2 regions of the Dyadobacter sp. HNCC25DJ185 genome follow, and region 1 is predicted to be linked to the other one. Evidence: riboswitches for the same ligand, from Rfam matches in the RefSeq annotation. Region 1 holds a riboswitch; the other holds the start of a gene.

Region 1 (6,600 bases):
CCACAACGGCGGAAGAATGCAAAAACCCGCAGCGGGACATGCCCAAGGCCATGATCTACTGCCTGGTAATCTGTACCGTATTATATGTTGCGATCACGTTGGTTTTGACCGGAATGGTTAATTATACCGAACTCAAAGTGAGTGATCCGCTGGCCTTTGTTTTTGAGAAAAATGGACTGGATTTTATGGCAGGGATCATTTCGGTGAGTTCGGTGATCGCGATCACCAGCGCGCTGCTGGTTTACCAGCTGGGCCAGCCGAGAATCTGGATGACCATGAGCCGCGATGGGTTGCTTTGGAAACGTTTCTCGAAAATCCACCCCAAATTCCAGACGCCCTCTTTTGCGACCATTGTGACCGGGTTTGTGGTTGGTATTCCTGCATTGTTTTTTAAAATGGATTTTTTTGTGGACCTCACTAGTGTGGGGACATTTTTCGCCTTTATCCTGGTCTGCGGCGGCGTGCTTTACCTGGACCACAAAGGAATTTCGGCACAGTCTAAATTCAAGGTGCCTTACCTCAATGGAAAGTATTTGATCGGAATATTATTTGTTCTTGCAGTGGTTGGCTTGCTGACTTACGGTAAAGAAGTGCTCGTCGAATGGAGGATGCTGACTTTCATGGAACTAATTGAGCACAAGCTCCTGACCATTGTATTCTGGATCGTCTGGTGCAGCCTTGCGATATTGGGTTATCAGCACAATTTTTCATTGTTGCCGGTTGCCGGCATCCTCACCAACCTGTACCTGATGACCGAACTAGGCTCTTCCAACTGGCTGATTTTTGTGATCTGGCTGGCGATCGGGCTGGTTATTTATTTCAGCTACGGATATCGGAAGAGTAAACTGGCCTGATGGGCATAGCTTACCAGGTCATTAAGGTTTGGTAAGCTATGCGCTCATTTGGTTTTTTCGATTTTAAGGAGAATAGAGTAGTCTTCTTTTTTAATTTCATCCGTGATTTTGGGATGAGGTTTCACCTCTTGAAGAATGATACGGTATTCCTCTCCGGCGAATTTTTTAATCAAAGTATCTTCGCCAAAACTTCCTCCGCAAGCGCCTGAGCACATTTTAATGTGTTCATTAATTCCTCCCTCTACGGTTACCCCGCTCAGCAGCAGATCTACCGATGCATTGCCTGCCCAAATGCAGGTAGCGCCCTCGGGGCAGCGACTGTCCGTCACCTCATAAAAGGTCAGCGAAGCTTTGGGGACATCGTTCATGGTGATGGTTTCTTTGTATTTAAGCCCTTCCTCTTTTTTATCAATACCTGAATTTTTACAGCCTAGCAGTCCAACCGCCAACAGGCTTGAGATCACGTAATTTTTCATAACAGTCAGAATGTATTTTTCCCTGGGATGGAAAACGGTTTCCAATGGTTGTAATATATACGGCAGCCTGAGAACAAGGGATGCAAGCCCGCGAAGTATTTGAGAAGATTATATGATGAGCGTAAAAACGGTGCCTTTACCTACTTCCGATGAAACATTCAGCTGGCCGTTATGCTGTTGCAGGATCTGGCGGGAGAGACTAAGCCCGATACCTGACCCTGTCTTTTTTGTGGTGTAAAAAGGGATAAAAATGTTCTCAATGGCCTCAGGTTCAATCCCATCTCCATTGTCCTCCACTTCGATCATCACCGTGTTGTCGGTTTGGTAAGCGGATAATGTGATCAATCGGTTTCTTTGGCTCGAAAAAGCTTCTGATGCATTCTTAACCAGGTTGATCAGGACCTGCTGGATCTGGCTCGCGTCGGCTTTAACGGTCAACGTTTCGGGTTTGACGGAAAGCTTCCAGAGCACACCAGACTGCGTCAGGTCGGTCTGTAGCAGTTGCAATACCTCCTGCAAAAGCTCGGCGACACTCAGATTGGCAAAGACGGGTTTCGGCAATGTAGTAAAATCGCGGTAGGCATTTACGAACTGCATCATTCCTTTACTTCTTTTTTCCAATGTCGCCAATGCTTCCTTTAAATCCTTGACAGCCTCCTGGTCGCTGGTCGACTTTTCAATGTCTTCATTGACGATCAGCCGCATGGTTCCTACCAATGAGACGATGGGTGTCATGGAGTTCATGATCTCGTGACGCAGCACGCGGGTAAGGTTTTGCCATGATTCTACTTCCTGTTGTTGCAATTCCGTCTGGATATTTTGTAAAACAACAATCCTGACCCACATGCCACGCAGCTGGATGGCGGCACCCTGCAGTGCCAGTGGCTGGTCGGAAGGCGTGCGGTACAACTCGCGGACACCGGTATTCAGATCCGAGAGTAGTTCATAAAGCCTGGGATGTTTGTCTTTTAGTTCGCCTAGCTGGTGTAGCCGGTAAATGCCGAGCATCCGGAGCGCTGCATTATTGATGAGGTTAACCTGTCCGGTACTGTCAAAAGTGATCAGGCCGGTACCAATGTGCTGTACGATGGTGTTCAGGTATTGCAGGTTGGCCTCTTTTTCTGCCCGTGCCTGCCTGAATGCATGCAAAACCTCATTGAATTGTTGGTTAAGCTCCTTAAATGTCCGCCCCATCTTATTGTCCGACCGGAAATTGATCGTAAAGTCGGAATAACGGACGGATTCAAGAAAGTAGGTCAGCTTGCGGTTTACATTGGTCACGTACTGATATAGCAAGGACCCCTGTACAAAAATGAAGATGGTTCCAAGGACATAAACCAGCATTTCGTTGGTGTGCTTGTTGGCAAGCCATGCCAAGGCAATAACACTCAGGATAATCACAATTATCCTGATCATGATCATTATACTGAAGTGTCGAAGTCCTAACATGCAGGTGAAGGGAATGGAAGATTCGGGGTTTAGTTATCCATGGCATTTTGAGGAACACAGGACATTTCGCTCAATATATATTTTTCCAGTGAACTGATCTTGTAATGCGCCATATCAAATTTCGGATGATCAAAAACTTCCATGGTAGGGACCGAAATGGTAATCATCCCGGCCGCATGCGCCGAACGCAGTCCTGCATGAGAATCCTCAAATGCAATGCATTCTTCGGGCAGTACGCCTAGTTTTGCGGCCGTTGTCAGGTACACCGCCGGATGCGGCTTGGTGAATTTCTCCAGCTCCCCCGAATGCCAGGTGTCAAAATAATCAATGATGTCCAGTCTTTTCAAAACGCCTTCGATCAGTTCCATGTGGGATGCCGAGGCAACGGCCAGTTTTAAACCTTGGGATTTCAGCTCTTTGATTAAGGCGATCGCGCCGGGCATGGCTACGGCATGAGCCAGAATATTGGCATGGGCCCGTTCAAGAATATCTTTTTCAAGCTCTTCAAAAGAAGGGGTGTTCCAGGGCTGGATCTGGTGGCAGAAATCCAGGAATAGTTTGATCGACAGGCCGGTAGTCTGCAGTTTCAATGCGTCGGTGATCTCGAAATTCACTTTTTGCATGACTTCGCGGGCAGCTTCATGCCAGATCGGTTCCGAATCGATCAGCAGCCCGTCCATGTCAAATATCGCAGCTTTAATCATCGTATGGTAAGCAGAATTTTTTATAAACCGTCCAAAACTACTACATTCGCAACTAAGAATGGCTTTAGGGGTGTCCAAAAGGACTGAGATTTATACCCTTTGAACCTGAAACAGTTGATACTGTCGTAGGAAAAAGCGAACACAAGATAGTCAATATCTTTTCTCTCTTTAAGTGGCATGCCGTCGCGAATGCATGTTCAACTTGCTCCTTTCGTCCATTCAATTTATTTAAAACCAAATCTTTGGATGATGAAAATTCAATTGGCAAACAATTTGCAAAACCTGCGCGCATCTGCACCGCTGGTGCATAACATTACCAATTACGTGGTGATGAATTACACGGCCAATGCCTTACTCGCAATAGGCGCATCGCCTGTGATGGCTCACGCCCTGGAAGAAGTGGAAGAAATGGCAGCTATTGCCGGGGCGCTGGTTGTTAACATAGGGACTTTGTCACCGCATTGGGTAGAGGGAATGAAACTGGCTATGAAAGCCGCCGCACGACTCAATAAGCCGATCATTCTGGATCCGGTGGGTGCAGGTGCTACTTCCTACCGGAACAAAGTGCTGAGCGAATTGCTGGAAACCGTACAGCCCACTATCATCAGAGGAAACGGCTCCGAAATCCTGGCCCTGGCCGGAGCAAACATTCAGACAAAAGGTGTGGACAGTACGGCCGATTCAACAGACAGCATCGAAGCAGCCCGTGCGTTGTCCCGGCGTTTCGGGTCTGTTGTGAGTGTCAGTGGCGCTACTGATGTGATTGTCTGCGGTGACAAAACAGCCTATGTCTCGAACGGCGTGCCTGTCATGACCAAAGTCACGGGGATGGGATGTTCGGCTTCCGCGATTGCCGGTGCTTACGCGGCGGTTGTCGCAGATGCTTTTGAAGCGACCGTTTCAGCAGCAGTGACCATGGGCGTTTGCGGTGAACTGGCGTTTCGCGATGCAAAATCACCCGGTACTTTTCAAATTGCTTTTCTGGATAGTCTTTCCGAAGTTAGCCCTGCGCATCTGGCAGAACTGGCCAAAGTCAGTTAAAAAATGTGAATTAAGATCAAACCTGACAGCAAATGACAATTCCAGACCCGATCATTCCTTTGACCCGCCATTTATACCTGGTAACCGATGAAGCCGCGTGTCTCGGACGGGATTTTTACTGGGTGGTTGAGGAAGCCGTGCAAGGCGGGGTGACGATGGTCCAGCTTCGGGAAAAACACTTATCCACCCGCGCTTTTATCGATCGCGCCAAACGGCTGAGGGACTTGTTGCAACCTTATCATGTTCCCTTGATCATCAACGACCGGCTCGATGTGGCCCTGGCCGCAGACGCTGACGGAGTGCATGTAGGGCAGACTGATATGCCTTTTGAAATGTTGAACCAATTGCTGCCAGCAGGAAAAATAATCGGCCTGTCGGCTGAAAATGAAGCGGATGTATTGGAAGCAGAGGCTATGGATTTATCCTACCTGGCCCTAAGTCCCTTGTTTGAAACACCTACCAAAACAGACCTTAAAAAGCCGTGGGGAATCGAAGGCCTTCGGTGGGCACGGCAAAACAGCAGCCATAGTCTTGCCGTCATCGGGGGATTAAATGGCAATAACGTTGCAGAGGCAATTGGGAATGGGGCTGAAATGATTGCGGTAGTCTCCGCTATTTGCAGTGCGACATCTCCTTACGAAGCGGCCTTCCGGCTGAAAACAGTGATGCAATCCGTCGTTCCTTCAACCAACTATAACGGCAGCTCCCGATCGTAAACGATAGCGCCTGACCAGACGTCGATATGTCCAGATATCCAACCATATTAACCATCGCCGGATCCGACAGCAGCGGAGGCGCAGGCATCCAGGCCGACCTGAAAACCATTGCCGCACTCGGCGGCTACGGGGCTTCGGCCATTACCGCCCTCACCGCTCAGAACACAACGGGCGTCAGGGCCATTCACCCGGTCCCTCCCGGATTTTTGAGGGAACAACTCGAAGCGGTGTTTGAGGACTTAACTGTTGATGCCGTTAAAATTGGCATGATCAATACGGTTGAAGTTGCGATGGTCATTGCTGAAATACTGGACCGTTTCAAACCTGGTTTTGTGGTTTTTGATCCGGTGATGGTATCTACCAGCGGTTCCAAACTCATCCGGGATGAAACCATCACGGTGCTTTGGAAGGAACTGTTCCCACGGGTGAACCTGATCACACCCAACCTGGACGAGGGGCAAATATTGATTTCCGGGAAAATAGACTCCGCCGATCAAATGAAAAAAGCAGCCGAAGAAATGGTTGGCAGGGGTTGCAGGGCGGTCTTGCTGAAGGGCGGACATTTGATTGCCCCGGTTTTATATGATCTTTTTGCGCAAACGGGCCAGGAAACGTTCACGTTCGAAAGCGATTACATCGACAGCAACAATGTGCATGGAACGGGTTGTACGCTTTCTTCCGCCATCGCCACTTTTGTTGCAAAGGGCAATTCCCTGCCCGAGGCGATCATCTTTGCCAAAGAATACATTTCTGGTGCCATCGTGGCGGGCAAGGATGTGAAGACCGGGTTTGGTCATGGTCCGGTTAACCATTCATTTTCCCCAATACCTATGCAGCTTTTATCATGAAATTCACCGACTTGCTATGGGCAAATGCCTTGCCGATTTTTGAAAAGATATTACTCCACCCATTTAACCAGGAGTTGAAAGAAGGCACTTTGCCGGTTGAAAAATTCAAGTTTTACATTTACCAGGACTCACTCTATCTGGCTGATTTTGCAAAAGCCCTGGCAGTCACGGGAACGCGAGCTGGCAGCAGCCATGAGCTATTGGATTTTCTGCAGTTCGCTCAGAACGCCATCCTTGTCGAGCGGGCATTGCATTTGGGTTATTTCAAAGAATATGAAATCGCATATACCAGCGGGAAGGCGCCCGGATGTTTTGCGTACACCAATTACCTGACGACGGTTAGCGCGTTTGAATCCTACGAGGTAGCGGTTGCGGCCTTGTTGCCCTGCTTCTGGATTTACAAAGAGATCGGGGACTACATCTATGCCAATCAGGTTTCACCCAATCCATATCAAAACTGGATCAACGCCTACTCCGGAGAAGACTTCGCACACTCTGTAAAAAAGGCCATT
Region 2 (6,600 bases), on a different contig from region 1:
GTGGAGAGGGATGAAGAGGGTCATATTACTACACGTGTTTTTGCCGAGGAGCAAAATAGCGATTCAATGCTGAGGATCCTTGGTTTTAAGGACGAACCTTTCACAACTTCTGTGAGCAAAACAGAGAAAGGCAGCGGCGAACGTATCGAATCTGAAGAGGAACTGGCCGAAACAAAAATTTGACCTCTCTTATAAAGTTCTTTGAATGAGTTCGTTGTTAGTCAGAATGAAATACTCATTCAAAGAATTTTTTATATTTTTGCGGTGACAAAATCTTATACGAACAGGAAAATGAAAAAGATCTTACTTCTTCTTGCGGTTTGCGGAACATTAGCGGCTGCTTCATGCACCAAGCATGCCTGCCCTGCATATGGCTCGGTTCAAAAACCAGCATCGCAGCCAGGCCCCTCATCCAGGGCTTAATTTTTAACTATTCAATATTATTCTCGCAGCTTCAGATAGGTTAGGTGCGGAATAGTCCCCTTCTGATCTTTCGTTTTCCGGAACGATTTGAATTGTTCTGACCCCCGCTTTTTTCCCCGCCTGCATATCTCTGTCCCTATCCCCTACCATCCAGGACTTGCCAGGATCGATGTTATACTTCGCTATTGCCTTTTCCAGCATGAGCGAGCCAGGTTTTCTTGAAAGGGAAAGACCCGAGTTTTGGGGATGGTAAGGAGAGAAATAGAGGTCGTCCAGCGAGTTATCGGAGGCTTTCTGCATTTCCTCATGAATCGCGTAAACCTGTTCTTCGGTATACAAACCTTTGGCAATGCCAGCCTGATTGGTAATTACAATCAATAAATATCCCGCCCGCTTTAACGATTTCAACGCTTCGGGCACACCTTCCGGGATAATGAGGTCTTCCAGATTATACACATAATCAGGGCAATCTTCATTGAGCACGCCGTCCCTGTCCAGAAAAACGCATTTTGTTTTCGGTAAAATCATAAATGGGGTACTAACAGGAGAATTCTTTGACCGAATCAATAAAACAGCGCACTTTGTCAGGATCTGTATCCGGATACACGCCATGTCCGAGATTGGCAATGTACCGTTGTGTTCCGAATTGTTGAAGCATTTTTTTGACTTCAACCCGGATCTGGTCATAAGAAGCATACAACACGCATGGATCGAGGTTTCCCTGTAATGTCTTATCGGGGATTAGCATTCGCGACTCTGAAATATCCATATTCCAGTCCAGACCTACTACTGAGCAACTTAGCTCGCCGATTTCCTGTCGGGCAAAAAACGCGCCTTTGGCAAAAACAGTAACCGGAACCTCAATGATGGCGTCACAGATCTGCTTGATGTAGGGCAATGAAAAAATACGATATTGTTCGGGGGATAAGATACCCGCCCAGGAATCGAATAGCTGTACGAGGTCTGCACCCGCTGCGATCTGGGCCTTCAGATAGGCGATGGTGCTGTCCGTTATTTTCTGCAGCAATTGATGCGAGAATTCGGCATCTGCATACAAATGTCTTTTAGCGACCGAAAAGGTCTTGGATCCTTTTCCTTCTGTCATGTAGCAGAAAATGGTAAAAGGAGCCCCGGCAAACCCGATCAAAGGCACTCTGTCTTCGAGACCTTGTTTCGTGAGTTTAATTGCATCGAGCACATATTTGAGATCCGTCTCAGGCTCGGCAATATGCAATTTTGCAAGATCATCGATGGTATGCACGGTACTGGGGAAAACCGGGCCGCGCTGCTCGATCATTTCATAAGGTAAACCCATCGCTTCGGGAATAACCAATATGTCCGAGAAGATTATGGCGGCATCCACGCCCAGGATATCCACCGGCTGCAACGTGACTTCCGCGGCCATTTCAGGCGTGGTAGCCAGCGCTATGAAACTTCCGGCTTTTTCTCTGACAGCCCTGTATTCGGCCAGAATCCGTCCGGCCTGGCGCATCATCCATACAGGCGTGCGCTCCGTTTTTTCACCCTTTGCCGCACGTAATAGAAGGTCATTTTTCAAGTTCATGCGGCAAAGGTATGGAGAAAGTATATATCAAAACCTAAAATTCAACCCGATCAGGAAGTTTGTTCCTGCTTGTGGAAAGTAGAAATTTTCCTGGGTCAGGGCGCCTCCGGCAAAGTAGCCGTAAGTGTAGCCGTTGGATTCGTATTTCTCGTTCAATATATTGTTAGCCAGTAAGTTGAAAACAATTTCCTTGGCCCAGGCTGGTTTGATGGTCCATGAAAGGCGTAGATCGTTGGTAAAATAGGCATCCAATTTACGGCTTTCGGTTGAGGTATTGTCCAGGTATTGTTTGCCGACATATTTGGAAAGAAGAGCTAGCTCCAGGTTTTTTCTGACCACAAAAGTGAACTGGCTTCCTGCGATTACGTTGGGAGAAAACGAAATATCCGATTTGCCGTGATTAACGGTGTTGTAGCCGCCATCATCATAATTCACGATGTATTCGGTGAAATTGTCGATTTTGTTTTGGCTAAAAGTGGCATTGACGTTCCATTTCAGGAATTTATTAAATACCGTAGCTCCTTCCAGCTCAATACCGGTACGATAGCTTTTGGGGACATTTACCCGGACGGAACTTCCTACGTCGTTGATTTGACCAGTCAGTACCAGTTGATTCTTGTAGCTCATCAGATAGTAATTCGCTGATAAAGCCCACCTGCCGGTTTGCGTTCTGAAACCCGCCTCCACATTGTGCATCCTTTCGCTTTTGGGGAACAAGCCAGCCGTTGAAGAGGTGAAATCGTCACGGTTGGGCTCGCGGTTGCCCATGCTGTACGATGCATACGCCGAGCTTCTGTCTGAGAGTTTGTAAGTAAGCCCGGCTTTGGGGTTCACAAAGTTGTAAGACTGGTCGTAGGCCAACTGAACCAAATCATTATCGATTCCGGAGATATGATGACTTACATTCCGGTATTGCAGATCAGCAAAGGCATTGAGCTTATCGGTGAATTGGTAATACAGTTTTCCATATAAGTTGAAATCCTTTTTAATTCCTTTTCCATAGTAATACTGGTGGTCGTTTTCAATATCACCAGCATTCCGGGCCCAGATAATCCTACCATAATGATCTCCATCGTACTTATTCCAGCCACCGCCAATGCTGGCTGTAAGCTTTTTGAAACTATTAAAGTCCAATGAAAATGTGGACCCATAAAAGTAATTATCCAGCCAGCGGCGGCGTATGATATCCGTTTGGCCCAGGGTGTCTTTGCCGATCACCACATTCGGCAGATTGTAATTTGAATAGCTATCCCCGGCGCGGTATTGTTCATAATAGCCCAGGCCGCGTACCAGGAAACCATTGAGGTTAAAAGTCCATTGATCGCTCAAATTGTGAGACGAAACGACCTGGTAGTGATCCTGCCGATAGTTGTCGACCTCATTTTTGTAAGTGTAGGAATTGTAAGTCCGGTTGTTGGAATTGATAAGGTTTTCGGCGTCTTTTTCACCGAGACCATTGCGGTCAATATAGGCGAGAATCCCTTCGCGGTCACCCCTCCGCTTTGCTTCGGGCACTCCGTTCCAGGATTGATAGGTACGTTCTTTTCCGGAAAATACATTGACGCGAACAAAGCTTTTCTTACCAAAATAGCCTCCTGACAAATAATAAGAATGCAGTTCCGATGATGCACGGTCCACATATCCGTCGGAGGAAACGCGGGATAGTCGCGCGTCAAAAGTGAACTTATCTTTAATCAATCCGGAGCCAAGCTTGATGGTATTTTTGAAGGTATTAAAAGACCCGTATGAGTTATTTAACTCGGCATAGGCTTCTTGCCTGAAAGCATTGGTGTTGATATTGACAGTCGCGCCGAATGCGCCCGAGCCATTTGTGGAAGTTCCTACACCGCGCTGAATCTGGATGCTGCTCACTGAAGAAGCAAAGTCGGGCATGTTGACCCAGAATACGCCCTGGCTTTCGGCATCGTTGTAGGGAATGCCATTGACGGTCACATTGATGCGTGTAGCGTCGGAGCCGCGAATGCGTATCCCCGTGTAACCCACGCCACCTCCGGCGTCGCTCGTGCTTACCAGCGAGGGTGTAAAATTGAGCAGTACCGGCAAATCCTGTCCCAGGTTCTGCTTGTCAATGGCCGCGGCAGTAATATTGGAATAGGCCATCCCGGTTTTGTCATTCACCCGGGTTGCATTAATAATCACTTCATCAGCCTGGAAAGTGCTTTTTGTCAGTTTGATTTCCAGTGTGTTTGTTGAAGAAATTTCAACTTTTGTGGTCTGATAACCGATGTAAGAGACGTCCAGTGCAGCGATATTTTCCGAAATATTTCTCAGGATAAACTTTCCTTCCTGATCGGAATTGGTACCTCGCACTTCGCCGGCTTTTACGGAAGCACCAGGTAATGGTTTGCCGTCTTCGGCGTCAACGATCCGTCCGGAAACGGTTTTTTGGGCAATAACAGGAGTCAGCAGGATGCTGCAAAGCAGCATGAGCAGATAGGCAGTAACGTTTCGCATTGCGATAAAATGTTACAACAGGCAGGGGCCACCTATCTTGGGTTGAATAAAAATTTAAGTTTGGTCAGCCAAATAACTTTCGGCCTTCTCTTCCTACGCCGGCATTACCCGGATCAGGTTTATGGGTATGATCTCAGCCCGTTTGGTAGGGCACCCCTTGAGATTATGCTGCAAAGCTACGTCAGAATCGGCGATTATTGCAATCAAAATGATAGTTATTGTTCGCGACCCGGCGAAATGGCTGGATTTTGACTCATGTGAGAAATTGAAATGATAATAATCCTTTTGTCGGAATCATCGACAAGGAAATGAATCATGAAAGGAAAGACATCAACAATTGCAGTGTGGACTTTTGAATATCTCACGGTATAAATTTCCGGATTGGACGAGATTTTTTGACTTTGCTTCTTACTGAATTAACAAATCGTTTTCCGAGGCCAGGTTGTTGTTCAGTATACCAGATCGCGGCTGCCTGATATCGTTTTTTGCGGAGGATAAAATTACAGGCTTATATGTCATAGCTCCTCCTCAATTTCATTCATAGAAGAATTGAAATCAAGAAGTTGAGTAGAATCGTTTTTGTAATTTTCCAATCTGATTAGAACCAGATCTTTATGCCATAGGGGAGTATCACCGGTTTCTTCCGGTTCAATATCCTGATATTTATTTTTCAGTTCGTTCCATTCTTGAATGGGAATGTAAACGCCTTTGCTGTCGGAGATTTATTGCAATTGCATGACAATGCCTGCTTAGTCATTACAAATATAATCTTTTGGCCCGAGCAAAACAGAACGCTAAAATCAGTCGCAGCTTTTCATTATTTTTACGTAACTCAATACGGTCTTTTAATACTCAATATCATAATGCCTAACTATACAGACACGATGGACGTAGGTGCTTCCCAGCAGGCAATGGAGCTGGAATACAGATATGGCGCCCACAATTATAAACCCATGCCTGTTGTGCTGGAAAGAGGTTCGGGTGTGTTTGTATGGGACCTGGAAGGAAAACAATATTTCGATTTCTTGTCTGCCTATAGTGCCGTAAGCCAGGGCCACTGCCATCCATATATCATCGACGCGATGACGCGGCAAGCCCAAAGGCTCACATTGACTTCCAGGGCATTTTACAATGACCGGCTGGGAGAATGCGAGAGATTTCTTTGCGACTATTTCGGGTATGATAAAGTTCTGATGATGAACTCAGGCGTGGAGGGCGGCGAAACCGCATTGAAGCTTACCCGGAAATGGGCATACAAAGTAAAGGGCATCCAGCCGGACCAGGCTAAGATGGTCTTCGCCTCCGGCAATTTTTGGGGAAGGACATTGGCTGCGATTTCGGCCTCCACAGATCCTTCCAGTACCAATGATTACGGGCCATTTCTTCCGGGTTTTACAATTGTTCCGTATGATGATTTGAATGCACTTGAAGATATCTTCAAAAGTGATGCCAACATTGCCGGTTTTATGGTTGAGCCCATCCAAGGAGAGGCGGGCGTGGTAGTTCCGAAAGAAGGGTATCTAAAGGGTGTAAGGGATCTGTGTACCCGATATCATGTGCTTTTTATAGCAGACGAAGTGCAAACCGGCATTGGACGTACCGGCAAACGTCTTGCATGTGACTGGGAAGGCGTAAAGCCGGATATCCTGGTTCTGGGAAAGGCTTTGTCAGGAGGCACAATGCCAGTTTCAGCAGCACTGGCAGACGATGAGATCATGCTGACCATCGCTCCGGGGGAGCATGGCTCCACATATGGCGGTAATCCGCTGGCATGTGCTGTTACCATTGCAGCCCTGGAGGTAGTAAAAGATGAAAAACTGGCAGAAAATGCCGAGCAAATGGGCCAGCTTTTCCGGAGCAGAATGCTTGAATTGAAGGGGCAATGCTCGCTGATCGAAATCGTCAGAGGAAAAGGACTTTTGAATGCCATTGTAATCAATGACAGTGAAGACAGTGCGACAGCCATGAACCTTTGTTACAAAATGATGGAAAAAGGCCTGCTTTGCAAGCCGACCCATGGCAATAAAATTCGCTTTGCACCGCCGCTGGTGATCAATGAAGAACAAATGAATGAGGCCTGTGATATTATTAAAGAGGTATTTCTTGAAATGAACAACACTCTATGAAACTGAGATTTT

What was found. Region 1 has a riboswitch for thiamine pyrophosphate ahead of thiM (hydroxyethylthiazole kinase). Riboswitches for the same ligand answer to the same signal wherever they lie in the genome.
Region 2: another riboswitch for thiamine pyrophosphate. It lies ahead of AC1XUF_RS18270 (TonB-dependent receptor); the one in region 1 lies ahead of thiM (hydroxyethylthiazole kinase).

What each region holds. Positions count from the first base shown of each region.
Region 1 is NZ_JBXHAR010000008.1:328,269-334,868, reverse strand. It holds gene AC1XUF_RS23480 (amino acid permease) at 1-854, shown strand, start outside; gene AC1XUF_RS23475 (hypothetical protein) at 899-1,330, opposite strand; gene AC1XUF_RS23470 (sensor histidine kinase) at 1,439-2,752, opposite strand; gene hxpB (hexitol phosphatase HxpB) at 2,809-3,483, opposite strand; TPP riboswitch at 3,540-3,632, shown strand; gene thiM (hydroxyethylthiazole kinase) at 3,730-4,524, shown strand; gene thiE (thiamine phosphate synthase) at 4,557-5,240, shown strand; gene thiD (bifunctional hydroxymethylpyrimidine kinase/phosphomethylpyrimidine kinase) at 5,267-6,088, shown strand; gene tenA (thiaminase II) at 6,085-6,600, shown strand, end outside.
Region 2 is NZ_JBXHAR010000006.1:180,718-187,317, reverse strand. It holds gene AC1XUF_RS18285 (type III PLP-dependent enzyme domain-containing protein) at 1-183, shown strand, start outside; gene AC1XUF_RS18280 (D-glycero-alpha-D-manno-heptose-1,7-bisphosphate 7-phosphatase) at 427-951, opposite strand; gene hemE (uroporphyrinogen decarboxylase) at 962-1,987, opposite strand; gene AC1XUF_RS18270 (TonB-dependent receptor) at 2,015-4,462, opposite strand; TPP riboswitch at 4,537-4,630, opposite strand; gene rocD (ornithine--oxo-acid transaminase) at 5,326-6,588, shown strand; gene AC1XUF_RS18260 (S41 family peptidase) at 6,585-6,600, shown strand, end outside.